Regions from separate parts of the Halomonas sp. SL1 genome, predicted to be linked through region 1. Evidence: predicted binding sites of a transcription regulator. Region 1 holds the regulator's gene; each other region holds the start of a gene.
The links. Region 1 encodes FNR, which switches genes on or off when oxygen is low (the NO sensors DNR and NnrR bind a similar motif). Its sites were predicted from a motif close to TTGATNTANATCAA; they were not measured.
Positions count from the first base shown of each region.

Region 2: a site for FNR is predicted at 6,695-6,708, ahead of C9J49_RS09140 (DUF427 domain-containing protein). Genes of this name have one in related genera too.
Region 3: a site for FNR is predicted at 1,407-1,420, ahead of hemN (oxygen-independent coproporphyrinogen III oxidase). Genes of this name have one in related genera too.

Region 1 is NZ_PYUQ02000010.1:44,924-54,376, forward strand. It holds gene C9J49_RS03940 (FixH family protein) at 1-425, shown strand, start outside; gene C9J49_RS03945 (heavy metal translocating P-type ATPase) at 434-2,902, shown strand; gene ccoS (cbb3-type cytochrome oxidase assembly protein CcoS) at 2,899-3,141, shown strand; gene C9J49_RS03955 (sulfite exporter TauE/SafE family protein) at 3,138-3,860, shown strand; gene C9J49_RS03960 (hypothetical protein) at 3,949-4,917, shown strand; gene fnr (fumarate/nitrate reduction transcriptional regulator Fnr) at 4,987-5,730, shown strand; gene ttcA (tRNA 2-thiocytidine(32) synthetase TtcA) at 5,915-6,826, opposite strand; gene C9J49_RS03975 (DNA polymerase III subunit epsilon) at 6,913-7,533, opposite strand; gene C9J49_RS03980 (putative nucleotidyltransferase substrate binding domain-containing protein) at 7,575-9,401, opposite strand.
Region 2 is NZ_PYUQ02000014.1:116,728-126,180, forward strand. It holds gene recD (exodeoxyribonuclease V subunit alpha) at 1-1,704, shown strand, start outside; gene C9J49_RS16950 (hypothetical protein) at 1,836-3,143, shown strand; partial or broken gene C9J49_RS09125 (ATP-binding domain-containing protein) at 3,165-3,401, shown strand; gene C9J49_RS09130 (ATP-dependent endonuclease) at 3,535-5,355, opposite strand; gene C9J49_RS09135 (hypothetical protein) at 5,471-5,791, opposite strand; gene C9J49_RS09140 (DUF427 domain-containing protein) at 6,265-6,606, opposite strand; gene C9J49_RS09145 (5'-methylthioadenosine/S-adenosylhomocysteine nucleosidase) at 6,813-7,469, shown strand; gene C9J49_RS09150 (SAM-dependent methyltransferase) at 7,630-8,436, opposite strand; gene C9J49_RS09155 (MFS transporter) at 8,429-9,453, opposite strand, start outside.
Region 3 is NZ_PYUQ02000006.1:31,402-40,854, reverse strand. It holds gene hemN (oxygen-independent coproporphyrinogen III oxidase) at 1-1,332, opposite strand, end outside; gene C9J49_RS02320 (Rrf2 family transcriptional regulator) at 1,527-1,985, shown strand; gene C9J49_RS02315 (hypothetical protein) at 2,044-2,607, shown strand; gene ahpF (alkyl hydroperoxide reductase subunit F) at 2,690-4,243, opposite strand; gene ahpC (alkyl hydroperoxide reductase subunit C) at 4,487-5,050, opposite strand; gene C9J49_RS02300 (ATP-binding protein) at 5,262-8,093, shown strand; gene C9J49_RS02295 (EAL domain-containing protein) at 8,075-9,453, shown strand, end outside.

The DNA of each region.
Region 1 (9,453 bases):
TCAGCCTGGTCTACCTGGCCCTCTCGATCCACTACTTCGACGGCACCGTGGCGGAGGACTATTACAAGGAAGGCCTGGCCATCAACGAGCAGATCGCCAAGCAGGAACAGGCCCGCACGCTGGGGCTCTCGGCTGCCCTGAACGCCGACCCGGCCACCGGCGACCTGGTGGTCGACCTGACCGGGGAGTCGCGCCCGGAGCGGCTGACCCTGAAGCTGATCTTTCCCACCGAAAGCGAGCGCGACCGGCGGCTGACGCTCGAGCACGTGCGCGCCGGCCGCTACGTCACCATGCTCGAGACGCCCCTGCGCCACCGCTGGTACCTGCACCTGGAACCCGGCGACGGCAGCGAGCCCGCCTGGCGCCTCACCGGCGAGGCCCGCTTCCCCGCCGAGGCCGAGATCGTCCTGGCGCCCGGAGACTGAGCGGCACCATGACCGCGACCACCGCCACCGCGCCCGTCGAGCGCGCCGCCTGCTATCACTGCGGCGCCCGGGTTCCACAGGACGCCCCCTGGACGATCACCCTCGACGACGCCGAACACCCGCTGTGCTGCCCCGGCTGCGAGGCGGTGGCCCACGCCATCGTCGACGGCGGCCTGGCCGGCTACTACCGCTTCCGAAGCGAGCTGCCGACACGGCCCGACGAGCGCCGGACCGCCCAGGCCGAGACCTGGGCACTGTTCGACGACCCTGGCCTGCAGCGGCGCTTCGTGCATGCCGACGATGAGGGTGTGCACGCCACCCTGGCGGTGGAGGGCATCACCTGCGCCGCCTGCGCCTGGCTGATCGAGCATCGCCTCAACGCCCTCGACGGCGTCAGCGCCAGCGCCGTCGATCTCACCCACCACCGCGTCCGCGTCGCCTGGGACCCGCAGCGCATCGCCTTCTCGCGGCTGCTCGCCGAACTGGCCGCCATCGGCTACCCGGCCCAGCCCTATGAGCCCGACGAGGCCCAACGACGCCTGCAGCGCGAGGAACGCCGCCAGGTGCGCCGGCTGATCGTCGCCGGGGTCGGCATGATGCAGGTGGCGATGTTCTCGATCCCCTTCTACGTGGCCGGCGACGGCGGCCTGGGCGCCGACTTCGATACCCTCTTCCACTGGCTGGCCTTCGCCCTGACCACGCCGGTGGTGCTCTACTCGGCCCAGCCGTTCTTCGCCGGAGCGCGGCGCGACCTGCGCAACCGACAGCTGGGCATGGACGTGCCGGTGTCGCTGGCCATCGCCGGCGCCTACCTCGCCAGCACCTGGGCGCTGCTCGTCGGCCATGGCGACGTCTACTTCGACTCCGCGGCCATGTTCACCTTCTTCCTGCTGTTCGGCCGTTTCCTGGAGGTGCGCGCCCGGCGGCGCAGCGGGCGCCGCGGCAACGCCCTGACCGAGATCCTGCCGCTGTCGGCGATCCGCCTCGGCGAGCACGGCGAGGAGCGCCTCCTGCCCGCCAGCGAACTGGTCGCGGGCGACCGGGTGCTGGTCAGGCCCGGCCACGGCGTGCCCGCCGACGGCGTGATCGAACAGGGCGCCTCCAGCCTCGACGAATCGATGCTCACCGGAGAGGCGCTGCCGGTGACGCGCGGCGTGGGCGACACCGTGACCGGCGGCAGCCACAACGTCGAAAGCCCGCTGACGGTGCGGGTGACCCATGCCGGACGGGATGCCCGGGCGGCGCGGCTGCTCGACCTCACCGACCGCGCCTTCGCCGAACGCCCGCCCGTCGCGCGCCGGGCGGCCCGGCTGGCCCATCACTTCGTGATCCAGGTGCTGCTGATCGCCGCCGCCACCGGATGGGTCTGGTCATTCGTCGACCCCGAGCGGGCCTTCTGGGTGACCCTCTCGGTGCTGGTGGTCAGCTGTCCCTGCGCCCTGGCGCTGGCCACGCCCGCCGCCCTGACCGCCGCCCACGGCAGGCTCTACCGCCGCGGCGTGCTGCTGACCCGTGCCGACGCCCTGGAGACCCTGCCGCGCCTCGACCGGATGATCTTCGACAAGACCGGCACCCTGACCCAAGGCGAGATGCGGCTGGAGCGCACCGTGCCGCTGGCGGAACACGACCCCGAGCGTCTCACCGCGCTGGCCGCGGCCCTGGAGGCCCATTCCGAGCATCCCATCGCCCGCGCCTTTCGCCCCCATCGCCGCGCCGGCATCAGTGCCCGCGACGTCACCGCCCGCCCCGGCCTGGGCCTCGCCGGCGAGATCGACGGCCGTCCCTGGCGGCTCGGCCGGCCCGACTTCGCGGCCCCGGACCGAGTGCCGACGAATCCGGACAGCGGTGCCGAGATCGGCCACTGGCTGCTGCTGGCCGAGGACGGCGAGCCACGGGCCTGGTTCGCCCTGGGCGACCAGCCTCGGGAAGATGCCGCCACCACCGTCGCCGCCCTGGCGGCGCGAGGCATCGCGGTGGAACTGCTGTCCGGCGACGCCGAGGGGCCCACCCGGGCACTGGCCGAGCGACTGGGCATCGCCGAGTGGCGCGCCGGCGCGAGCCCCGAGGACAAGCTCGCTCGGCTGCGCGACTGCCAGGCCGAGGGCCAGCGGGTGGCCATGGTCGGCGACGGCATCAACGACATCCCGGTGCTGGCCGGCGCCGACATCGCCTTCGCCATGAACGCGGCCACCGACCTGGCCCGCACCCGGGCCGACGCCGTGCTGCTCGGCCCCCATCTCGGGCGGCTGGTCGAAGCGCTCGACGTCGGCCGCGCCACGCGGCGCATCATCCGCCAGAACCTGGGCTGGGCGCTGGCCTACAACCTGCTGGCCCTGCCCCCGGCGGCGCTGGGCTGGGTGCCCCCCTGGCTGGCGGCGCTGGGCATGTCGGCGAGTTCGCTGGTGGTGGTCGCCAATGCCCTGAGGCTGGCCCGCCAGCGGCGCGCCGAGAATACCCTCGCCCGGGAGGCATCATGAGCATTCTCTACCTGCTGATACCGCTGTCGCTGATCCTGCTCGGCCTGGCCGTCTGGGCCTTCTTCTGGGCCGTGCGCCACGACCAGTTCGAGGACCTGGAAGGCCCTGCGCATCGCATCCTGTTCGACGATGACGACCCGCCGCAAGGGCCAGGCCCAGCGCACGATGCGGGCGAGCCGAACGCCGCCCCCGACCGTGACCGAACCCGGGACAAGGACAGCGACAAGGACGCCCGATGAACCCCACCGGACTCGACCTGCCACCGCTGGCCGCGGCCTTCGTCTTCGGCCTGCTCGGCGGCGCCCACTGCATCGGTATGTGCGGCGGCATCATGAGCGCCCTGAGTTTCGCCGTGCCGCCCAGCCTGCGCCATCCGGTCCGGCTCGGCGGCCTGCTGCTGGGCTACAACCTGGGGCGCATCGCCAGCTACGTGCTCGCGGGCGCCCTGGCCGCCGGGCTCGGCACCCTGGTCGGGCTGGCCCCCGGGGTGCGCCTGGCGCTGCAGGTGCTGGCCGCGACGATGCTGATCCTGATGGCGCTCTACATCGCCGACTGGTGGAAGGGGCTGTTGAGGCTGGAGGCCCTCGGCAAGCGCCTGTGGCGCCGCCTGGAGCCCCTCGGACGGCGACTGATGCCGGTCGTGACGGTGCCCCAGGCGATGGCCCTGGGCGCCGTCTGGGGCTGGCTGCCCTGCGGACTGGTCTACTCGATGCTGACCTGGAGCCTGGCCAGCGCCGATCCGCTGCGCGGCGCGGCGCTGATGGGCGCCTTCGGACTCGGCACCCTGCCGGCGCTGCTGGCCACCGGCCTGGCCGCGCGTCGGCTGGGCGGCCTGATCCGCCACCCGGCCACCCGCACCCTGGCGGCACTGACGATCATCGGCTTCGCCCTGTGGCAGCTGTGGGGGCTGTGGCCGGGCGCGATGCCCCACGAGGCCGGCCACGCCGGGCAGCACTGAACCGCTTTCGCCGTCGCGCTTGACCCAGCGCAACACCGCCCGCTTCCGCGACCGCTAGCCTGATGGCATGCACTCCCGGAATCCTGCCATGCCCGTCACCGCTCCTTCCGACTTCGGCGCCGACGACTACGCCGCGGCGCTGGCCGCCAGCAACGCCGACGCCCGTCCCCTGTCGCTGCATCTGCGCCTGCCGCTGCGCCACGATGGCGACGCGCGCGTCGATCACGCCAAGGGCATGGACCCGTTCGAAGTCGACCTGGCCCGACTGGATCGCGAGATGGTGCTGGTGCGACGCTGCCTCGCCCCCGATCGACGGATCGAGGCCCTGCACTGGGGCGGCAGCCTGCCCCCCTGGCTGAGCCTGTCGCGGATGAGCGGGCTGGTCGATCGGCTGGCCTCGCGCTTTCCCTTCGAATCGGGACATTGGCGCGACTTCACCGTCGAACTCGATCCCCGTGCCACGGATCTTCTCACCCTGCGCCATCTGGAGGCACTGGGCTTCAACCGCCTGAAGCTGGTCATGCGCCTGCCGAGGGCCGACCGCCCGGAAGCCCTGACGCGGCTGCAGTCACGCATCGAGCCGCTGCTCGACGAGAGCGTCCGCATGGGCTGGCACTCGCTGAACCTGGTGCTGATCGTGCCGCCGGCGACGCCCGAGCAGGAGGCCGCCGCGGCGCTCGCCACGCTGATGACCATGACGCCGCCACGCCTCTCGCTGCGCCCGGACCCCGCTTGGCAGGAGGGCGAGTCGACGCTGCCGGCGACGCTGCTGGCTCGGATCGAGGACCGCCTGGCCGGAAACGGCTATCGGTCGCTGGGAGGCGGGTTCTACGCCCGCCACGGCGCCGCGCTGGAGGACGCCAGGGCGCAGACGCGACGCGAGCAGGCCCGCGACCGGCTGGGGCTTGGCCCCGGTGCCATCTCGCGGCTGCCCGACGCCGTGGCCTGCAACGCCGGCTCGGCCGAGGACTATGCCGCGGCGCTGGATGAGGGGCGACTGGCCACCGCATCGGGGCACTGGTCGCGCTGCCGCCGTTCGGGCGCGGGACACGGCTAAGGGATGCTATGCCCGGGCGGGTGCTATCCGCCATAATGGGGAAGGCAAGCCCCGATCAAGGAGGACAGCATGCCCGATATCGCAGCCGGCAGGCGCCGCTCACTGCTGCACGAGACCCGCTGCCGGACCTGCAGCCTGAGTTCCCTGTGCCTGCCCCTGGCCCTCGAACTCGAGGACATCGATCAGTTCGATGCCATCATCCGCCGCCGTCCGCCGCTCAAGAAGGGCGAGTCGCTGTTCCGTCAGGGCAGCCCCTTCACCAGCGTCTATGCGGTTCGCTCCGGCAGCCTCAAGCAGATCACCAGCGAAGGCGGCGGCATGGATCAGCTGACCAACTTCTATCTGCCCAGCGAACTGGTGGGGCTGGACGGCATCGACGAGTCGACCTATCCCGGCTCGGTCATCGCGCTCGAGACCACCACCGTGTGCGAGATCCCCTTCGATCGCCTGGATGCCCTGTCGGAAAGCCTGCCGGAGCTGCGCGCCCAGCTCTACCGCAGCATGAGCAAGGAAATGCGCGACGACCGCCGCATGATGCGCCTGCTGTCGCGCAAGACCGCCGACCAGCGGCTGGCCACCTTCTTCGCCAGCCTCTCCGACCGCTTCCGGCGCCGCGGCTACTCCGCCTACAGCTTCCGGCTCTCCATGTCCCGGGCCGACATCGGCAACTACCTGGGGCTGGCCGTGGAAACCGTCAGCCGCATCCTGGGCCGCTTCCAGCAGCAGGGCCTGGTGGCCGTCTCCGGCCGCGAGGTGAACATCCTCGACCTGGACGCCCTGGCCGAGCTGGCCGAGGAAGAGGGCTGCCGCTGACAGCGCCAAGCGCCAAGCGCCAAGCGCCAAGCGCCAAGCGCCAAGCGCGGCAGGATGATGTCATGGCCATTCCTGACGTCAACGAAGAAACCCACAGGACTCGACGTCCCGTGGGTTTCTCATTGGCTTCCTCGACATCTGCCGCCCGTTACTGAGCAGCCGGGCGCTTGCCGCTAGGCGCTACTCACTCGTTATGCAGATCGATGCGGTCGGCCTGCATCTTCGCCTGCTTGTCCTCCAGCCCGGCGAAGTCGAACAGCTCGCGGTCGGCCAGCTGCGAGGGGGCGACGTTGGTGACCGCCTTGAACATGCTTTCCAGACGGCCGGGATGCTTGGCCTCCCACTCGGCCAGCATTTCCTTGACCACTTGGCGCTGCAGGTTGGGCTGCGAGCCGCACAGGTTGCAGGGGATGATCGGGAAGGCCATGCGCTCCGAGAACTCGGCGATGTCGGCCTCGCGGCAGTAGGCCAGCGGGCGGATGACGATGTTCTTGCCGTCGTCGGAGAGCAGCTTGGGCGGCATCGACTTGAGGCTGCCGCCGAAGAACATGTTGAGGAACAGCGTCTCGAGGATGTCCTCGCGATGATGACCGAGCGCGATCTTGGTGGCACCGATCTCCTCGGCATAGCCATAGAGGGAGCCGCGGCGCAGCCGCGAGCACAGCGCGCAGGTGGTCTTGCCTTCCGGGGTCTTCTCCTTGACCACCGAGTAGGTGTCGCGCTCGAGGATATGGTAATCGACGCCGAGCCCGTCCAGGTACTCGGGCAGCACATGCTCGGGGAAGCCGGGCTGCTTCTGGTCGAGGTTCACCGCCACCAGCGAGAAGTTCACCGGCGCGTTGCGCTGCAGATTCCGCAGGATCTCCAGCATGGTGTAGCTGTCCTTGCCGCCGGACAGGCACACCATCACCTTGTCACCCTCGCGGATCATGTCGAAGTCGATGATGGCGTTGCCGACCTGGCGCCGCAGCCGCTTCTGCAGCTTGTTGAACTCGCGCTTGGCCTTGGCGTCGGGCGCCTCGGCGGACAGGGTCGACGGCTCGGCCGAAGCGGCCTCATCGGCGGGACGGGGATCGAAGGTCACGGCATCTTGCATGGTCGGGGCGCTGCCAGGGCAATCGGGGAAAGGGAAAGGGCGCCTATCCTACCACCCTGCCGCCAGGCTGGCGACGTGGCGCGCGTTCAGCCGCTGCGGCGCTCGAGCAGCGCGTCGCGGTCCAGCCGCAGGTGCATCAGGGCCGTGGTCACGGCGGTGCCCAGCACGCTGTGGCGCCCCATCAGCGGCACCTCGAGCTGCGCGGCGACCCGCTCGAAGGCCGGTGCCACCTCGAGCCGCGAATGATGATGGTAACGCTGGTAACGCTGGACCAGGTCGATGCCGGCATTGGGCAGGTCGAAGCCGAATCGGGCGCGCAGCGGGCGGTTCAGCAACGCCAGGTCGCGATCCAGCCGCCAGCCGACCAGCGGGCGATTGCCGACGAAGTCGAGCAGCCGCGCCAGGGCCTGGTCGAGCGTCACGCCGTCGTCGAGATCGATGCCGCGCAGGCCGTGACGCCGCAGCACCTCGGCGTCCACGCCTTCCGGGCGCGTCAGCCGCAGCTCCAGCGACTCGCTGGTCAGCACCCGATCGCCGCGCAGGCGCACCGCGGCGATCGCCAGCGGCTCGGCGCTGCGCACGTCGCCGCCGGTCGACTGCACGGCCAGCGCCACCAGCTCCTCCCCCGTATAGGGGCGGAACAGCCAGCCATACTGGCCATGGGCGTGGCGGTGGCGGTCGACCAGGCGGCGCAGGGTCTTGAGCATGTCGATGTCCTTGTCGTGTCGAGAGGCGGCGGCCGGCCACCTCAGGTGTATTCGAGGTGATAACGATGGGAAATCCGCTGCTTGAAGTCCTTGACGATGTGCAGCGCCTCGCGCAGCAGGTCACGCTCCAGCGACGACAGCGACTGGACCACGACCCGGTCCGGCTCGCCGCTCTCGTCGCCGCCGTCGCCCTCCAGCCGCGCCAGCTGCTGCTCGAGGCGCAGCTGGGTGAACAGCGACAGCGCCTCCCCCAGGTCTTCGGCGAAGCGCTCCTCGAGCCGCCCGTCGGCGGCCAGGGCATCGAGGCGATCCAGGGTGCCGGTGGCGAGGATGCCGCGCTCCAGCGCCATGACCCGCACGCCATGCACGATGGGAAAGATGCCGCCCTTCTTGATGTCGATGCCGTGCTGGGGCTTCTTCAGCGAGCCGAACAGGGTCAGCGGCGTGGAGAAGCGCATCACCGGCCGGGCGAAGTAGGAGAGCAGCAGCTCGTCACGGGAGGCCGCCTCGAACAGCGTCTCCCTCACCCGCTCGAGCAGTGCCGGATTGCCGGCCACCGCATGAGCGTCGAGCATGATCGCCAGCTTCATCAGGCTGTCGCCGTCGCGAGCCTCGACCCAGCGCGCGATGCGCGCCTTCCACTGGCGCTCGGTGCCCACCCAGTCCGGGTTGGAGACCATGATGTTGCCGGGGCAGCGCGGGTAGCCGAGCGAGACCAGGGTCTCGGTGAACTCGGCCATGCGCTCCATGCAGTCCGGCCACGCCAGGTCGTCGTCGAGGATCAGGCCGTTGTCCTGGTCGGTCTTGAGCATCTGCTCGCCGCGCCCCTCGCTGCCCATCACCATCAGGCAGCTGTCGCGCCTCAGGGACTCGGGCATCGAGAAGTCCCAGGCCTTGTGGATGATGCGACCGTTGAGCGCGGCCAGCAGCCCCATGGCGAAGCGCAGCTTCACGCCCTGGGCCATCAGCGCACCGGCGAGCTCGGCGGTACGGCGGCTGGCGGAGGCCAACTGCTTCAGGTCGCCGGCCTGCTCGACCTGCAGGCTGACCACGTGGCTGCGGCTGGAGAAGTAGCTGAGCACGTCGGTCAGCTCCACCACGCCCACCGGCGCCTCGTCCTCGACGATCACCACCCGCTCGATGCGCCGGCGGGTCATCAGCACCAGCACCTCGAACAGGTACTGATCGGGCCGGGCGGTGATCAGCTCCTCCCCGGCCAGCGACGACAGCGGTGTCTCCTGGCCGAGCCCCTCGAGCACCAGGGCGTCGAGCAGGTCGGTCTTGGTGACCATGCCCGGCCCGGCCTCGCCCTGCACCAGCAGGCTGTCGACCGCCTCGTCATGCAGCAGACGCACCGCCTCGGCGATGGTGGTCTCGCCGCCCAGGCAGCGCGGCGGGCGCATGCAGTCCTGGGCCCGCGCCAGCATGAAGCCGGCCATGGTCACCCCGCCGGCCGCGCGCTGCTCGGTCAGCAGCCGCGCCTTGTCGGCGAGACGCTGGCGGAAGAAGGCATCGAAGGCCGGATAGGCGTCGCACAGCTCGAGAAACAGCGCCCGGGGCAGCAGGTAGCACAGCGATTCCTGCTCGGCACGGAAGCGATAGCGACTCTGGCCATTGAGAATGCTGATGGCACCGAACAGGTCGCCGCCGGTGTAGTGGCCGATGCGCTGGCGCTCGCCGGGCTGGGTGGTGTCCAGCTCGGCGACCTCGCCCTTGTGGATGAGGAAGACGTTATCGCCGGGCTGCCCCGCCTCGAGGATGATCTCGTCGCAATCGAAGTAGGCCAGGTCGAGACCGCCGCGCACGCGCTCCCGCCCGGCCTCGTCGAGCAGGCTGAAGGGGGCGTGGGAGAGATCGACATCGACCATGGAAGCGGGTCCTCGTGCCGGGAATCGCCGCCCCGGATCGCGCACCGAACGG
Region 2 (9,453 bases), on a different contig from region 1:
TCCCCCGACGGTGACGGCGCAGAGGCCTTCGAGGCGCCGGACGCGGCTCGCCTGCGCCCGATTCTCGACGCGCTTTTTCCAGACCCGAAGGCGACCGCCGCTCAGGATGGCGCCACCCAGACCGCGACGATCGACTGGCAGAAGGCCGCCTGCGCCCTGGCCGGCCGCTCGCGCTTCGCGGTGATCACCGGCGGCCCCGGCACCGGAAAGACCACCACTGTGGTGCGCCTGCTCGCCCTGCTCCAGGCGCTGGCCATGGGCAATCACGACGACCAGAAAAGCGAAGAGGACGGTGCGCCGCCCCTGCGCATCCGCCTGGCCGCGCCCACCGGCAAGGCCGCGGCGCGACTCAACGAGTCCATCGCCGGCCAGGTGGCCCGGCTAGACCTCGACGGCCTGGCCGACGATCCCGAGCGGCTGCGCGATGTCATTCCGAAAGACGTGAGTACGCTGCATAGACTGCTCGGCTCGCGCCCGGACACCCGCCGCTTCCGCCACGACCGCCACAACCCGCTGCCGCTGGACGTGCTGGTGGTGGACGAGGCCTCGATGGTGGACGTGGGCATGATGGCCGCGATGCTCGAGGCGCTGCCGCCCCGGGCGCGGCTGGTGCTGCTCGGCGACAAGGACCAGCTTGCCTCGGTGGAGGCCGGCTCCGTGCTCGGCGACCTGTGCGCCCGGGCCGAGGGCGGCCACTACACCCCAGCCACGGCCGAGTGGCTGAGGGATGCCACCGGCCAGACGCTGCCCCCGGACACGCTGGACGCCGACGGCCAGCCCCTCGACCAGGCCATCGCCATGCTGCGCGTCAGCCACCGCTTCACCGCCGACAGCGGAATCGGCCAGCTGGCCGCGGCGATCAACCTGGAGGCCGAGCCCGCCGCCAAGCGCAAAGCGATTGGCGACGCACTGAGCGCCGGCTTCGCGGACCTCTCGCACCACAAGCTCTCCGCCGACGACGAGCGCGGCCTTGCCCGCCTGGCCGTGACCGGCTGCCCCGAGCGCTTTGCTCGCCATCAGCCCGGCGCCCGCGCTGCCACCGCGCCGCCGGTGGGCTATCGCCACTTCCTGAGCGTGATGGCAGAGCGGCGCCCGGCCGATGACGCGGATCAGGACGCCTTCGATGATTGGGCAAGAGAGGTGCTAGCCGCCCACGGCGACTTCCAGCTGCTGTGCGCGTTGCGCCGCGGCCCCTGGGGCGTGGAAGGCCTGAACGAGCGGGTGCGCCAGGCACTGGAGCGGGAGAAGCTGATCGACAGCCAGGACGGCCGCCAGCGCTGGTACCCCGGCCGCCCGGTGCTCGTCACCAAGAACGACTACGGCCTGGGGCTGATGAACGGCGATATCGGCATCACCCTGGATATGCCGCGCCCGGATTCAAAATCAGCCGACGGCAGCCGGCGCCTGCTGCGGGTGGCCTTCCCCGCCGGTGACGGCACCAACCGCATCAAGTGGGTGCTGCCCTCGCGCCTGCAATCGGTGGAGACGGTGTTCGCGATGACGGTGCACAAATCCCAGGGTTCGGAGTTCACCCACGCCGCCCTGGTGCTGCCCGACGCGCCGAACCCCATCCTCACCCGGGAGCTGGTCTACACCGGCATCACCCGCGCCCGCCACTGGCTGACGCTGGTGGAAACCGGCCGCGGCCAGCTGATGGACGCGGCGCAGCGACGAGTGATGCGGGTGAGTGGGCTATCAGAGTAAAAAATGCCATACCAAAGCCACATTCACTATAAAGTTCTTCGCTTCTCGAGAAATCAAAAAGTTTCTTAGAAATTTTTTATGCATTCTTGAAATCAGACCTCTGCACTCAACCTTGACTCCAAGACCACCATATGCTTGAAAAATTTATCCGCCCTTATATTGACTTTATCCTCGGAGCTTCTTACAACCTCCATCAAATATTGGAAGGGCTTGGAATAACTTCATCCAGCTTTTTAGTTCAAACCCCAGAGGGAAAAATCACCAACTCTTATTGGTCGCCCCTCGAAGCCACAGCTCCCATATTCGGCGGCTTACTACTTTTTACAGCCTTTCTTTTTTTTATAACCCTGCTAGCTGCCTATGCGCTTGGAAAAAGAAAAGGTGTAGCAATCACCATCATTGTAATTTCCACTCCGGGCATTCTAAGCTTGCTAGGGATATTTCCCAACATAGACTATTTACCTGAACGCTTTTTCATCAACGAACCTGGAGAATTGGGCAGCGAAAAAGGCTTGATACCACTACTGGTCTTAGGCATGTTGCTAGGCTGGTCAACATTGACGATTATCTATGACCACCTAAAACTTAATGAAAATTTTAGACAGTGCTACGAAATACTATTGTTACCTACCGCTTTGGTGGGAGCCGTCTTCTTTGTAGCAGACAATGATGCTTCAAATAGCATATCCCTTCTAGAAAAAGAGGTGACCAACACCCAACAAGCTAGTCACTATCTTCTAAATCAAGTTAGAAGATATAGAAGACACTGCATCCAGGAAGAGACTGAAGAAAAATTATCTTGTCAATGGGGCTCATATATTCAGAAGCGTCTCCTCGATCTTTCATTCTACGAAGAAAATCTAATATCAGCCTTTTTACCCGAGTCCACCTATGAGTTTTATGCACCCCAATCTGAAGAAATCAGCATGAGCGAAATAACAAGAATAAGAGAAGAGATTTCTGCTTACAACCAGGAAGTCTGTCCAGTCGAAAACTTAGAAAATGGTACGCATAGATTATCACCAACTTCAGCCAATTGCGAAACACCTCCTTCAAGATTTTGCACATCTTTTCCAGACCCACCCAATGGGTTAGTGGAAAGATTTATCGCAGCCAACACACTTGCACTAGCCAGCGAGTGCATTCTACCCACGTTATCCAATCAAAAAGAAAAAATATTAAACTTAATCTCTTCAGTTGAAAAAGACAAGAAAAGCAAAAACCAACGATGGCTATACTTTGTGTTGACATCAATTCTCATCGGTGGACATCTAGCCAACGCAAGCGCGAGAGTCTCTCGAATAGATAACAGGAACATTCACAACCAAAAACGCACAGCCAAAATGTTAACAAAAACGTTCAACAAACCTGCCACACTATTAAAAAATTCCGGCGAAGGAGTAAGAAAAGCCACAAGAGAAATAAAAAACAGACTATAGAAAAGCAATGGAAAAATATAACGCCTGCAATCGGTGGAGACGGTGTTCGCGATGACGGTGCACAAGTCCCAGGGCTCGGAGTTCACCCACGCCGCCCTGGTGCTGCCCGACGCGTCGAACCCCATCCTCACACGGGAGCTGGTCTACACCGGCATCACCAGCGCCCGCCACTGGCTGACGCTGGTGGAAACCGGCCGCGGCCAGCTGATGGATGCGGCGCAGAGGCGAGTGATGCGGGTGAGTGGGTTGGGGAGTTGATGGATATCGGTTCCCTTATTCAAACCATAGTCTGAGATTATTTTAGCTCGAAGCACATGGCCTCTTGTGGTTCATTAACGTCCGACAAGAGGGTGCAGTTTCGCTGCGCCCTCCTGACTGGCTTCATTATGCTTTATTCGCAAAATGCAAAGGTTACAATTTCTTTGAGCGTTGCTTCACACCTTTCAGTTAAACCTTGTCTTCCATCAATATAATCGCGCACTCTTTTCCACGAATTGAAAGGTTTATCTGTAGATTTAACAGATTCGTTTTCATCTTGGTCCCAAAGCACATGTTCAAACGTATCATTAACCAAGAAAACCCTTTCCGCAGTTGCTATATTTACTATCTTTTCATTAGCCTTGTAGGGGTGAATTGCAGCTTTTTCTTTCAGCTCATCTTCTGTAAGGCCTTTCCTGTCAGCGTCATGAATAACACGATAATCAATATCGAGAGAATTTAGCACTTTGGCTAGCGCAGGGATTGTCCACTTTCCTCCAGCCGATACAACAGTAGCATCTTTATCAAGACTTCTTTCAACCCCCAATCTCTCGGCTAACTCTCCGATCATACTAAATACCGCCACCTCTGTATCGCCTTCAACTATAATAACTCGTTTGGCAAAAAGGCTTTCGCAAACTGTTGGGTGAAAATCCAGAGCAGCTCTCAAGATAGTACGTTCGTCGTACTCCCCGTCAACTTCAAAAATATCGCTTCTAACTTGATGAACTTGCCGCATATTCACACCATCTCTTTTTATTAATTTTAGAGACTCTGGCTTCTCCGCAAGATTTATAAGGAAAGGGGAGTGAGTAGAACAAATTACTTGCCACTTAGGTGAATCTGACCTTTTTTGCAGGGTTGATTTTAATCTCCGCATTAGATGGGGATGAATATAAAGCTCCGGCTCTTCATATAAAACGATAACTGTTCTTTGCTCACCAGAAACTTCTGACTCTATCGATGCATTACTCTCTAGCATTGCGAAAGCCAAGGCCCTTTGAACACCACTACCTTGGTATTGCAAACTCGTTTCAATTTCCTCATCAACAAGAAAAGTTGCAGCTTTCATAAATAAAGGCTCAATGTCAATATCCCCAACAGCAAGCCTTACTTTTGAGTCAAAATCTAAAATCTGATTCAGTGTGCTTGACACTTGCTCGAGTGCATCACCTAACCCTTCTATTTCACCTCCATCGCCTGACTGCCCTTTTAATTTATTTTGAAGCAGCTCAGCCTTAGAAATATAGTCTTTATAAGACTCATCGCTCTTAACTTGTGGAAATAACTTGTTCGTAAAAAGGAATGAAAAAGGACTGTTATTTGTAGCCTTAAGCTCATCTTCTATTTTGAAGCTTGCGGGAACATACATTACGTGTGGGACTGCTTGCTGCAATGAGTTCGCGAACTTTTTAATGTGCCAACCTTCAGACTGAATAACATGTTCTGAATGGTTTTCTACAGTGTGATCTTCCAGCTCAGCAGTCCTTTCTTTAAAAGCAGCAGCTGATGCAATACCTAGCTCATCAAAGATAGCCTTACAAGTTGCATCTTTCTTGGCATTAGTGAAGCTTTCATCAGTCCAGGGGAACTTATTTTCTGTATTATAAACAGAGTACTCGTAACTATAATCTGTCTGCTCTGCATTCCATTCAGCTGTGACGCGGATCTTCAGCCTGTCTCCAAAAAGTAACTTAGATACTGCCGACTTGTTTTTTTCCCATTCTTCTAGATCACCAAACTCACACACTATCTCCATTTTTTTATCTGAAGCTTGTTGACCTGGCCAATCTTCTAGCTTTGGTTTTTTATTATCAAGAACCAAGTGAATCGCATTCAATATTGTTGACTTGCCAATATTATTTGGACCAACAAGAGTTGTGAAGTTATTAATGTCTATTTCAGCAAATCCTATCCCACGAAAATTACAAACAATGAGCTTTTCTAACTTCAAGATTCTCTCCTTAACTCAAATCTTACATGAAAGCATAGCATTGAGGTAACGGGCCGCTTTGGAGCTGATACAAAGGAGCAGCGGTAAGCAGTCCATTCACCATATTGTTATGTGATTACAGCCCCATTTTACGTTTTACGCACTCAGCTGTGGCCACTTTTAGCATTTTGCCCCAAGACTCAAAATCTGGAACCTGAGCAATGTATTTATCCCAGCCAGCATCTGAAATAGCTTTAAGAGCCTCTTCACCATTAACTTCAAGACCACTTTCGTCAAAAAGCTGCTGAGCATCCCGAAATTTGGTGTACTCGGACACAAAACCTTCAGTTAGCAATTCAAGAATAGAAAATTTCTGCTCATCATCAAGCTCTTTTGCTCCTTCCGCCATCCCTTTGAGCTTTTCCTGGAGTTCGTCAAATCCCTTGATGTTGTCCATCCCTCCACCCTCATAGCGCCAAGATAACGTACTGAAGACCTTGGCATATGCTTTCCAAAAAAAATACCAGCGTCTTTGGTCGCCATCGATCGTCTTTTTATGTTTTGCTACACAACTATAGTTATATTTGAACCGCCAATGCGGACAAACTGTTCTAGCTGACTCCCTAGATAACCAGAAGCATGCACTTTAACATGCGCCCCTTTATCAATCGCAATTCTAATTATCTGCTCCACTTGGCTGCACAAATAGCCCGAGCCTGGTGTGATTTCAATATTTGCACCGATCCGTGCAATTTATTCAACTTGACTAGCCAAAATTGTCATATAATCACTCCGTATTTCAAAAGAAACATGACACCGATAAACGTGCCGGCTTTATTTCATGGGCATCGGGCTTAAGCCAGAAGCCACCATCCCCTCGTGCAGCAAGCCGCGTTCCTACGAAAACCGTCGTGGAGCAGTCTTGGCATGTCATTCCAAAATCTCCGTCACCTTCCTGGCATCGAAAGCCAGTCGCCCAGCAATCGCCTGCATCTCGTCGATCGGCTGCTCATAGCTCCAAGCCACATCGGTGATATCGGGCAGCGAGTAATAAGTGCTATCGCCCTTGAACGGGCAGTGGGTGACGGTGGAGGAAATCGAAAGCTTCGCCATATCCACATCCTCTTTCGGGATGTAGTGGCGGTGTGGATAGCCTTTCTCGCGCAGCTCGATGGCGTTGCGGGTATCGGCGATCGGGGTGTCACCAGCAAGGACGCGCACCCGCCGGGAATGTGGGTGCAACGTGATGCGGGGTTCGGTGTGATCGGCCATCGACAGTTCCCTTGCGAGTCGGCTGATCCATCAGCCTAGAACGAGGGATCCATAATGTCACCGCTTGGTGACAATTTCACTTAGGCCTTTGATCTAGATCGGTCTTGCGGGAGCGACCCGCTCGCCTCCCTCACGCCCTCGCCCGCTTGGCGCCAACGGCCCTGCCCGCCATGATGGTGGCATTCATAAATTGCGGAGACTTGGGGATGAAACAGACACCACGCGCGCCGGCGCCGCTGACCACACTCGGCGGCCGCTCCGTGCTGTTCGTGATGGCGGCGGATGCAGAGTACGGGCCGCATCTGCGGGAGCGTTTCGTGGCCTTCATGACCGGCGTGGGACCGGTGGAGGCGGCGGTGGAGCTCACCGCGGCGCTGGCGGAGCTGGAGGCGTGCGGGCAACGGCCGGACCTGGTGGTGTCGCTGGGCTCGGCGGGCAGCCGGGATCTCGAGCAGACCGAGGTCTATCAGGCGACCTCGGTGGCCTACCGCGACATGGACGCCTCACCGCTCGGCTTCCAGAAGGGCGTCACACCCTTCCTCGACCTGCCGGACATCCTGCCCCTGCCGCTGCGCATTCCCGGGATTCGCGAGGCATCGCTCTCCACCGGCGCCAACATCGTCTCGGGCGCGGCCTATGCCGCCATCGCCGCCGACATGGTGGACATGGAGAGCTACGCCTGCCTGCGCGCCTGCACCCGCTTCGACGTGCCGCTGGTGGTGCTGCGCGGCATCTCGGACGGCAAGGCAGAGCTCAACCACGTCGACGACTGGACGGAGTATCTCCACGTCATCGACGAGAAGCTGGCCGCCGCGGTGGATAGGCTGGGCGAGGCGCTCGGCGAGGGCTTATTGACGGACTGAGGCGCCAGCGTGGAGGCCATGGGTGCGGCACTGACCGGCAGCCTGCTGCGCGGCGGCTTCCGGCCGCTTGCGTCAACAGCTCCATCAGCCCCACCCAACCTTTCATCCTCCCCGAAGGTCGATGGGTCGACGCAGAAGTTCTTCTCTTGCCCGAAAGCCCTCAATCAGACAGGAAATCACCCACATAAACGAGGTGTTCGAATGGCACGTCACGCCCTTGTAGCGCAGCGACAGCGGTGTCGAGCGTCGCTCGCACGACGGTGTGCTGCTCGCTTCGACCAGCGTGGCAGACGACCGCGAGGGGGGTGGAGCCAGGCAGAACACGCTTCAAGCGCTCAGTCAGTTGCTGGAACCGTGATCGCATCGCAAAAAAGACCAGCGTGGAGCCGGTCTCCGCGAGGCGCTGCAGAGTATCGGTGCCGGCATAGTCGTCGCGGGTATCATAAGCGGCTGCGAGGATGACCGACCGGCTCGTGCTGCCGGTCATGACGTCGCGAGCCAAAGCCGCATTTGCGGCATTGAAGCTCGACACTCCGGGAATGATCACCGGATTGAGGTCGCTGAACTCCTGGATGAAGCCCGCCTGCGGCCCGAAAATCATGGAGTCGCCATAGTCGATGACGGCGATTCGCTTGCCTTGCTCCGCGGCGCGCCGGACGATTTGTCTGACTTCGGCCTCCCTCGCGTCGGCTTTCTCGGCCGGTGTGTCCTTGCGGATCAGATCCATGAACAGGCCATGTCCGGCATCATGGAGCTCCTTGCCGCTGAGAAGATCCGCAAAGGTCTCCAGCAAACGTGAAGTTCCGAACACGACGTCGGCGCGTCGCAGAACCTCCTGAGCGTTCACGGTGATGTTTCCTGCATCGCCGATGCCCATGCTGACCAGGTGGAATCGACCGCTGAGATAGACAGGCAGAGGTTCGCCGACGGCTTGAGCAGCAAGAGGATGTGAGCTTGCATCAGTCATGATTCACTCCTCGATGAGTTGATGACATCGAAATGGGTGTCGGGCGCTTCTTCCCCACGAAGAAGGCCACCATGGCAAGCCCGAACGACGCCGCTGCCAGGAGAAACGTGTGGGAGAAGGCTTCGCCGATGGCGAACGTGGAACTCGAGGCCACCCCCTGATCACCCAGGAGCGAGGCGAACAGCAGCGGCATCAGCGAGGCGCCGGTCATGAATCCCAGATTGCGCGACAGACCCATCAGCCCGGAGACCATGCCCCGTTGCGCGTCTGGAGCTGCTGCCATCGTGGCGGTGTTGTTGGCGGCCAAGAACAGCTGGAAGCCCGGCGTTGTCAGTAGCAGCGCCATCACATAGCCGGGAATCCCGACTCGAACAGGCAGCAGTGCGAAGCCGATCAATCCGCCCGTCGCAAGCACCAGACCAGCAAGCAGGGTTCGGTCGGTGCCGAACCGGTCCGTGAGTTGGCCTGCGGGGACACCGGACAGCGCGGCAGCCGCGGGGCCGACCGCCATCACAATGCCCGTCATCAGTTCGCTCAGGCCCAGGCCGAATGCCAGGTAGAAGGGCCCAACCACCAGCGTCGACATCATGATGGCGCTGACAATGAGATTCATGACCAGTGATGAGGCAAGGACTCGACTACCCAACAGGGCCAAGGGCACCAACGGGTGGGCGGCCCGCCTCTCGGAGCCGACAAAGGCCGCCAGCGCGATGGCGGCCGCGGCAAGCAGCGTCCAGAGAGGAATGGCCATTCCGACCTTGCCACCCGTGGCGGACATCGCGAAGAACAGCAGCGCCAGGCTCAGCCAGAGGCTACCCGCCCAATCCATGTGAGCCGTCGTGGCGGCCGCTCCTTTCTCCTTGGGGATGCCCATCGCCGCAATGGCCATCATGCCAAGAGCGCACAGGAGCAACAGGACGAAGATCGAGCGCCAACCCAGAAGGTCGATCAAGCCGCCACCGAGAGAAGGACCCAGCGCCGTACCGATTGCCGACATGGTGCCCAGCAACCCCATCA
Region 3 (9,453 bases), on a different contig from region 1:
CATGGCCAGGTTGCGCAACATCAGACGGCCGGCCGGGCGCACCTCGAGGCGGCGCTCGCCCAGCGTGATCAGGCCATCGTCACGCATCGGCGCCAGGGCCTTCAGGGCATCGTCGAAGTGGCCGGCGAAGTCGATGCCGTGACGCGCCTCGATGGCATCGACGTCCACGCGACCATGGCACATCAGGGCGTGGATGACGTCGCGGCGCAGGCGATCCTCGTCGTCGAGCCGGTAGCCGCGCAGCACCGGCAGCCGCCCGGCCTCGAGGCGCTCGCGATAGGCGGCGATCTCCTTGACGTTCTGGCTGTAGCCGTCTCCGACCTCGCCGATGGCGCTGACGCCAAGCCCGATCAGATCGCAGTCGGCGTGGGTGGAGTAGCCCTGGAAGTTGCGCTGCAGGGTACCTTCGCGCTGGGCCCGGACCAGTTCGTCGTCGGGCAGCGCGAAGTGGTCCATGCCGATGTAGACGTAGCCGGCGTCGGTCAGGCGATGGATGGTCAGCTCCAGTAGCTCGAGCTTGCGCTCGGGCGGCGGCATGTCCTCGTCGCGGATCAGCCGCTGGGCCTTGAAGCGCTCGGGCAGATGGGCATAGCTGTAGGTGGCGATGCGATCCGGCCGCAGGGCGACGATCTTGTCCAGGGTGGCCGCGAAGCTGGCCACGGTCTGGCGTGGCAGGCCGTAGATCAGATCGACGCTCACCGAGTGGAAGCCGGCGTCCCGGGCGGCCGTCATCAAGGCGGCCACCTCGGCCTCGCCCTGGACGCGGTTGACCGCCGCCTGCACCTCGGGGTCGAAGTCCTGAACGCCGAAGCTCAGGCGATTGAAGCCCAGCGCACGCAGCTCATGCAGCTGCGACGGGGTGACGGTACGCGGGTCGACCTCCAGGGAAAACTCCCGGGCCTCGGGGGGCGCGAAGCGAAAGCCCGCCGCCAGGGCCTCCATCAGCTCACCGAGCTGGGCAGTGTTCAGATAGGTCGGCGTGCCGCCACCCAGGTGCAGCTGGGCAAGCGTGCGCTCACTATCGAAGAGTTCGGCCTGGAGACCGATCTCGCGCTTCAGCAGGGCGAGATACTCGGCCGCCCGCTCGCGGCGATGGGTGACGATCTTGTGGCAAGCGCAGTAATAGCAGAGGCTTTCGCAGAAGGGGACGTGCACGTAGGCCGACAGCGGCTTGGGCGCGGCGACGCGATGGCTCTGGGCGGCCTGGGCCCGATAATCGTCCTCGGCGAAGGCGGCATGGAACTGCGGCGCCGTGGGATAGGAGGTATAGCGCGGCCCGGGGCGGTCGTACTTCTCGACGAGGGGGCGGATGAACGGCTGTGGCTGGGGCATGATCGGACCTCCATGAACGCTGCCCATATTATGCCAGCCCGCCCGCGGCCCCACGGGTACCACCCGGCGCCGGCTTGATGCCGGTCAATTCACCGCCGCCGATCGCGGCGAAACGCCGCGGCGACGCGACGTGCCGGGAGCCCGCCCTCGCCGTGATAGAATGAAGACCGCTTCCCGCCGCGTCCGGAGACCCCATGCGCCTGACCCGATTCACCGACTACTCGCTACGCGTGCTGATCTATCTGGCCGTGAAGGGACAGGACGAGGAGCGCGCGACCATCTCGGAGATCGCCGAGCGCTTCGCCATCTCGCGCAACCATCTGATGAAGGTGGTGCAGGAGCTCAATCGGCTCGGCTACCTGACCGCCACCCGCGGCAAGCACGGCGGCCTGCGGCTGAAGCGGGCGCCCGCCGAGATCTCGCTGGGCGGGCTGGTGCGCGACACCGAGCCCGACCTCGGCCTGGTGGAATGCTTCCGCGACGGCAACGCCTGCACCATCACCCCCGCCTGCCGGCTGAAGCCGATCCTCGGCGAGGCCCTGGCGGCCTTCCTGTCGGTGCTCGACCGCTACACCCTCGCCGATCTGCTGGGCCAGCAGCGCGCCGAGCTGGTCCAGCTGCTGAATATCGAGGACGCCTCACAGGCCTCGTAAGGCCGACAGCTTCGACACCGCGTGCTAGTCTCCCGACGCCACGGTCATGGATGCCCGCATGTTCTCCTCACGCCCCTTCCTCTCTTGCCTGATGCCTCTCTCGCTAAGCGCGCTGATGGGCATGACCCTCGCCGCCCCGGCAGCAGCCGAAACCTTCAACGTCGACGACGCCCGGGCCCACGGCGACTGGCACTCGCTGGTGCTGCGGCTGGGGAACGAACGCCACGTGCGCGCCATCGAGCAGCACAGCTATAGCGACAGCGTGTTCAGCGTCAACGCCACGCCGGACGCCTGCGATCGCCCCTGGCTCGAGCTGCGCGTCGAGCTCGACGAGGTCCAGGCCGAGACCGGCACCGTCAACCGGGTGCCGGTGGACCTGCTGATCGATGAGGGCTGGGTCCACCAGGGCCGGGCCGAGTTCATCACCGAGCGCGGCAACAGCGGCTTCTACGCGCGCCTGGTGCTGCCCGACACCGACGAGGTGCTCGACGAGATGCGCGGCGGCGAGACGCTGCGCCTGCGCCTCCATCGCGCCGAGGACGACCACTGGTTCCTGGTCTTCAGCCTGGACGGCGCCGACGCGGCGCTGACCCGCATGGAGACGCTCTGCCGCGCAGGCTGAGCCCTCGCCGTTATTCTCCCGCCCAACGCAGGACGCCCCCGCCGCAAAGCGGCGAGGGCGTCCTGCATGAACCGCGGGGCGATCAGCTGCGGATCAGGTGATCGAAGGCGCCCAGGGCGGCCTTGGAGCCCTCGCCCATGGCGATGACGATCTGCTTGTAGGGCACGGTGGTGACGTCGCCGGCGGCGAAGATGCCGGGCACCGAGGTCATGCCGCGCTCGTCGACCACGATCTCGCCGCGCTCGGAGAGCTCGATGGGCGAGTCCTTCAGCCACTCGGTGTTGGGTACCAGACCGATCTGCACGAAGACGCCCTCGAGGGCCAGCTCGCGCAGTTCCCCGGAGGCGCGCTCCTCGTAGGTCAGGCCGGTGACGCGGTTGCCGTCGCCGTTGACCTCGGTGGTGCGCGCGCCCTTGATCACTTCGACGTTGGGCAGGCTGGCGAGCTTCTTCTGCAGCACCTCGTCGGCGCGCAGTTCGTCCATGAACTCGATCAGCGTGACCTCGCCGACGATGCCGGCCAGGTCGATGGCCGCCTCGACGCCGGAGTTGCCGCCGCCGATCACCGCCACGCGCTTGCCCTTGAACAGCGGGCCGTCGCAGTGCGGGCAGTAGGCCACGCCCTTGTTGCGGTACTCGGCCTCGCCCGGCACGTTCATCTCGCGCCAGCGGGCGCCGGTGGCCAGCACCAGGGTCTTGCTCCGGAGGCGGGCGCCGGATTCGAAGCGCACCTCGTGCTCGCCGCCGGCCTCGCCCGGCACCAGCGCTACGGCACGCTGCAGGTTCATGATGTCGACGTCGTATTCCTTGACGTGCTCCTCCAGTGCCGCGGCGAGCCTGGGCCCTTCGGTGTGCGGCACCGAGATCAGGTTCTCGATCGACAGGGTGTCCAGCACCTGGCCGCCGAAGCGCTCGGCGGCCACGCCGGTGCGGATGCCCTTGCGCGCCGCGTAGACCGCCGCCGCGGCGCCGGCCGGGCCGCCGCCGATCATCAGGGTATCGAAGGCGTCCTTCTCGCTGAGCCTGGCGGCCTCGCGCTCGGCGGCGCCGGTGTCGACCCTGGCCAGGATCTGCTCGAGGCTCATGCGGCCCTGGTCGAAGGGCTCGCCATTGACGAACACGCTCGGCACCGACATCACCTCGCGGGCCTCGACCTCGTCGCGGAACAGGGCGCCGTCGATGGCGTCGTGGGAGATGCGCGGGTTGAGGATCGCCATCAGGTTCAGCGCCTGGACCACGTCCGGGCAGTTCTGGCAGGACAGCGAGAAGTAGGTCTCGAAGTGCAGGTCGGCGTCGAGGGAGCGGATCTGCTCGATGACCGCGTCGCTGGCCCTGGGCGGATGACCGCCCACCTGCAGCAGCGCCAGCACCAGGGAGGTGAACTCGTGGCCCATGGGGATGCCGGCGAACACCACGCCGGTGGGCTCGCCGCCGCGATGCAGGGCGAAGGACGGCGCGCGCCGGTCGTGGCCCTCGGTGGACAGGGTGATCTGGTCGCTGAGCCCGGCGATCTCGTCGAGCAGGGCGTGGAGCTCCCTGGACTTGTCGCCATCATCCAGGGTGGCGACCAGCTCGAAGGGGTGGGTGACCTTGCCGAGATAGGCTTTCAGCTGTTGCTTCAGAGAGTCGTCCAGCATAACGGCAGTAATCCTTGTGATGAGTGACTCGAAGGACTTCCCCGTACGGGTCGCGATGGACTCGCACCCGGAAGCCATGTCGGCAGAATCGGAATCAGGCCCCGCCGGGACGTCGCCCCGATCTCGCTTGCGCGACTGGCTGGGCGATCGAGGCGCAGCGCCTCGGCGGGGTAACGGGGGCGGGAGCCTTCGACTCCCGCTGAAGATCGGCGATCCGTCAGGGATGCGCGAATCGGCAGTCAGTTAGATCTTGCCGACCAGATCCAGCGACGGCGCCAGCGTCTCCTCGCCTTCTTTCCACTTGGCCGGGCAGACCTCGTTGGGGTTGGCACGGACGTACTGGGCGGCCTTGACCTTGCGCAGCAGTTCCTCGGCGTTGCGGCCGATGTTGCCGGCGTTGAGCTCGATGATCTGGATCCGGCCGTCCGGGTCGACCACGAAGGTGCCGCGGTCGGCGACGCCCTCTTCCTCGATCAGCACCTCGAAGTTGCGCGACACGACATGGGTCGGGTCGGCCAGCATCGGATACTGGAGCTTGCCGATGGTCTCGGAGCTGTCGTGCCAGGCCTTGTGGGTGAAGTGGGTGTCGGTGGAGACGCCGTAGATCTCGACGCCCAGCTCCCGGAACTCCTCGTACTTGTCGGCCAGGTCGCCCAGCTCGGTGGGACAGACGAAGGTGAAGTCGGCCGGGTAGAAGAAGAACACGCTCCACTGGCCCTTGAGGCTCTCGTCGCTGACCTCGATGAAGTCGCCGTTGTGATAGGCGGTGGCGTTGAACGGCTTGATTTCGGTGTTGAGCAGGGACATGGCGTTGCGATCCTCGTTGCGTTGGGTGATGGGTGAAGACGCAAACGAGCATAACCGCGCCCCATTGATAGCTAAAATTGAACACAATGATGATTCTGATAGCCAAAGAACATGACTAAGCATCGGCACGGGTCAAGTCCTGCCTCGAGCGGCCGATAACCCGGGCAATGTACGGCGCCTCGTCCCGAGGGCCGCGCTCCCCGGAGGCAGGATGCAGCCACCCGACTCCCCCGACATGGCGCCCGCCGGCGACGGCCTGGAGGGCGTCGCCCGCCTGGCCCGCGAGCTCCTCGCGGTGCCGATGGCGCTGCTGGCCCGCGTCGACCGCGAGGGCACGCCCCGGACGCTGGCCGTCGCCGGCGCGCCCTCCCCGGCGGCGCTGGCGTTCTGTGCCCGGGTGCTGGACGCAGCGACGCCGCTGGCGGACGAGACGGCGGGGGGCCTCGCCGCTCACCCCCTGTGCCCCGACGGCGCGACGCCGACCGGTGCGCTGTGCGTGGCCGGCGTCCTCGACGCCCGGGGACGCCGCCGCCTGGCCCTGCTGGCGAGCCAGGCCGAGGCCCTGCTGCGCGCCCGCGAGCAGGCGCAACGCCTGGAGCGCTCCACGCGGCGCCTGGAGGCGATCCTGCGGGAATCGGCGACCGGCATCCTGCGCATCGACGGCGACGGCATCGTGCTGGACGCCAACCCCTATGCCCTGCTGCTGCTGGGCTATGCCCGCGAGGAGCTGCTCGGCCACAACGTCAATCGGCTGATGCCGGAGGCCGTGGCCCGGGAGCACGACGGCTACCTGCGGCGCTTCCTGGCCGGCGGGACGCCGCGGATCATCGGCCAGGGGCGGGAGGTCGAGGCACGCCACCGCGACGGCCACCCGGTGCCGGTCCACCTGGCGGTCAGCGCCCTGCGCGACGAGGCGGGCCGCATCGACGAGTTCATCGGCATCCTCACCGACCTCAGCGAGATCCGCGCCGCCCGCGAGGCGGCGCTGCGCGAGCGGCAGCTGCTCCGAGCGGTGCTCGACGGCAGCCACGACCCCATCTATGCCCGCAGCGGCGACGGCCGCTACCTGGCGATCAACCAGGCCTTCGACTCGCTGATGAAGCGGCCCGACGACAGCGACGCCCTGACCCGCCTCGACCCCCGGGCCCGCGACGCGATCGACGCCGCCGAGCGCCGGGTGGTGGCCGAGGGCCGGCCCCAGTGCCTGGGGCTGTCGCTGCGCCCCGGGCGCCATCACGACCTGACCCTGGCGCCGCTGCGCGAGGCCGACGGCCGCATCGACGGGGTGGTGGGGGTCGCCCACGACAACACCCAGACCCGGCGCCAGGCCGCCCTGCTGCGGGTGCTCCACCAGGGCATCACCGACTACCAGGCGCTGATGTCCGGCCACCGGCTGTGGACCTTCCTGATGGAAGCCCTGCGCGAGCTCACCGAGAGCGACTATGCGCTGATCGGCGAGGTCATCGAGCAGGCCGGGGCCCCGGCGCTGAAGATCCACGCCATCACCGACCTGTCCTGGAGCGAGGAGTCGCGCTGCCTGATGGAGCGGCTGCGCAGCGGCGACATGATGCTGACCTCCCCCGACACCCTGCTGGGGCGCGTCTTCGCCCACGGCGAGGTGGTGATGACCGAGGACCTGGCCGGGCACCCCCACCGCGGCGGCCTGCCATCGGGCCACCCCGCGCTGCACAACTACCTGGGCGTGCCGATCCACGACGGCGAGACCCTGATCGGCATGTACGCCATCGCCAACGGCCGCCGCGCCTACGACGACGAGCTGCTCGAGTGGCTGCGCCCCTTCACCGCCACCTGCGCGCTGCTGATCAACCTCTATCGGCGGATGGCCGAGCGCGAGAGCGTGCTGGAGGCCCTGGCCCGCGCCCGGGACGAGGCCCAGCGGGCCAGCCAGGCCAAGAGCGACTTCCTGTCGGCGATGAGCCACGAACTGCGCACGCCGCTCAACGCCGTGCTCGGTTTCTCCCAGCTGCTGGCCGGCAGCCGTCGCCATCCGCTGGACGCGCGTCAGCGCCGCCAGGTCGAGCAGATCGACAAGAGCGGCCGGCACCTGCTGCGGCTGATCGACGACATCCTCGACCTGGCCCGCATCGAGGCCGGCCGGCTGCCGCTGTCGCGGGAGCGGGTCGACCTCGGCGAGGTGGCCGAGGACGCCCTGGAGGCCATGCAGCCCCAGGCTCGGGACCTCGAGGTCCGGCTGACCGCGGAGCTGGCCGCCGGGGCGACGGTGGAAGGCGACTACACCCGCCTCAAGCAGGTGCTGCTGAACCTGCTGTCCAACGCCATCAAGTACAACCGGCCCGGCGGCGAGGCGCGCCTGGCCATCGAGCGCCGCGGCGACGCCTGGCGCATCGGCGTCCGCGACACCGGCCCCGGGATTCCCGAGGCTCGCCGCAGCGAGCTCTTCCAGCCCTTCCAGCGGCTGGACGCCGAGCACGGCCCGGTGGAGGGCACCGGCATCGGCCTGGCCATCACCCGCCAGCTGGTCGAGCACATGGGCGGCCGCCTCGAGGTGGCGAGCCGCCCCGGCGAGGGCAGCCACTTCTGGTTCGGCCTGCCCGCCGCCGCGCCCGCCGCGCCGCCGCCGGCCGCCTCGGCCGCCGCCCCCGCCGTCGAGCTGCGCGCCCGGGTGCTCTACGTGGAGGACAACCCGGCCAACCGGCGGCTGATGAGCGAGGCCTTCGAGGAGCGCGACGGCCTGATCCTGGAGCTGGCGCCCGGCGCCGAGCAGGCTCTCGAGCGGATCCGCCGCCACCCCCCGGACCTGGTGCTGATGGATCTGAACCTGCCGGGCATGGACGGCTTCGAGGCGCTGGCGCGCCTGCGCGCGGAACCGCCGCTGAGGCGGCTGCCGGTGATCGCGCTGTCGGCCAACGCCATGCACGACGACGTGCGCCGCGGGCGCGAGGCCGGCTTCGACGACTATCTGGTCAAGCCGGTCGCCTTCGATGACCTCTTCGCGGCCCTGGCGCGCTGCCTGGCCGCCCCGAGAACGCCTGAGGAGCGGGCATGCCCGACACGGACCTGACCCACAAGCGCCTGCTGGTGGTCGACGACAACCCGGTCAACCTCGAGTTGCTCGGCGACCTGCTGGAGGACCACGGCTACACCGACCTGACCTGCCTGGACGACGCCCGCCAGGTGCTGGGGCACTGCCGGACCCGGCTGCCCGACCTGATCCTGCTGGATATCCGCATGCCCCACCTGGACGGCTATGCGGTGCTCGAGCAGCTGCAGGACGCCTTCGGCGAGCAGGCGCCGGCGACGATCGTGCTCACCGCCCAGGTCGACGACGCCACCCGCCGGCGCGCCCTGGCGGCCGGCGTGCGCGACTTCCTGACCAAGCCCTTCGATCACGAGGAGGCGATGCAGCGCATCCGCAATGTGCTGCGCGTGGAGCAGCGGCTCGCCGAGCGGCGCGAGCAGGCCGCCGAGCTCGAGGGGCTGGCCGAGGCGCGCACCCGCGAGCTCGAGCGCCTCTCGATGACCGACCCGCTGACCGGGCTGCCCAACCGGCGGGCCCTGCTGCAGCGCCTCGAGGCGTGGCGGGAGGCCGGCCACGAGGCCGGGGCGCTGTTCATCGTCCTCGACGACCTGCCCGACATCATGCGCCTGCACGGCCACGACGTCGCCGAGCGACTGCTGCAGCGCCTGGCCGACGCCCTGACCCCGATGCTGCCCGAGGCGGCCATGCTCGGCCTGTGGGGCGGCAACGACCTGCTGGTGATCCTGCCGGCCCCGGCGAACCCGGACGCCCTGGAGGCCCTGGCCGGCCACCTGCTGGCGCGGCTCGGCCGCCCCCAGCCGGTCGACGAGCGGCGCCTCACCAGCCGCGCCCGGATCGGCATCGGCCGGGCCCGGGACAGCGCCCCGCAGCGGCTGGTGCACATGGCCGCCCTGGCGCTGCCGGACGCCCAGGCGACGCCGCCGATTCGCTGCCACACCCCCTCCCTGGAGGCCCGGCAGCGCGAGCGACTGGAACTCCAGCACGACCTGCGCGGCGCCGCCGGGCGCGGCGAGCTGCGGCTCGCCTACCAGCCCAAGCTGTGGCTCGCCGAGCGCCATCCGCTGGGCGCCGAGGTGCTGCTGCGCTGGCGCCATCCGCGCCACGGCGACGTCTCGCCGGGGCGCTTCATCCCCCTCGCCGAGGCGACCATCGACATCCTGGAGATCGGCGACTGGGTGCTCGAGACCGCCATGCAGCGCCTGGTCGCCTGGCGGACCGACGGCCGGGTGGCCGAGGACTTCTCCCTGGCGGTGAACGTCGCCGCCCGCCAGCTGTGCACCCCGGACTTCGCCGCCACCTTGCTGCGCCGACTGGCCCAACACGGGCTGCCGCCCCACAGCCTGAGCATCGAGGTCACCGAATCCGGGCTGATGGCCGACCT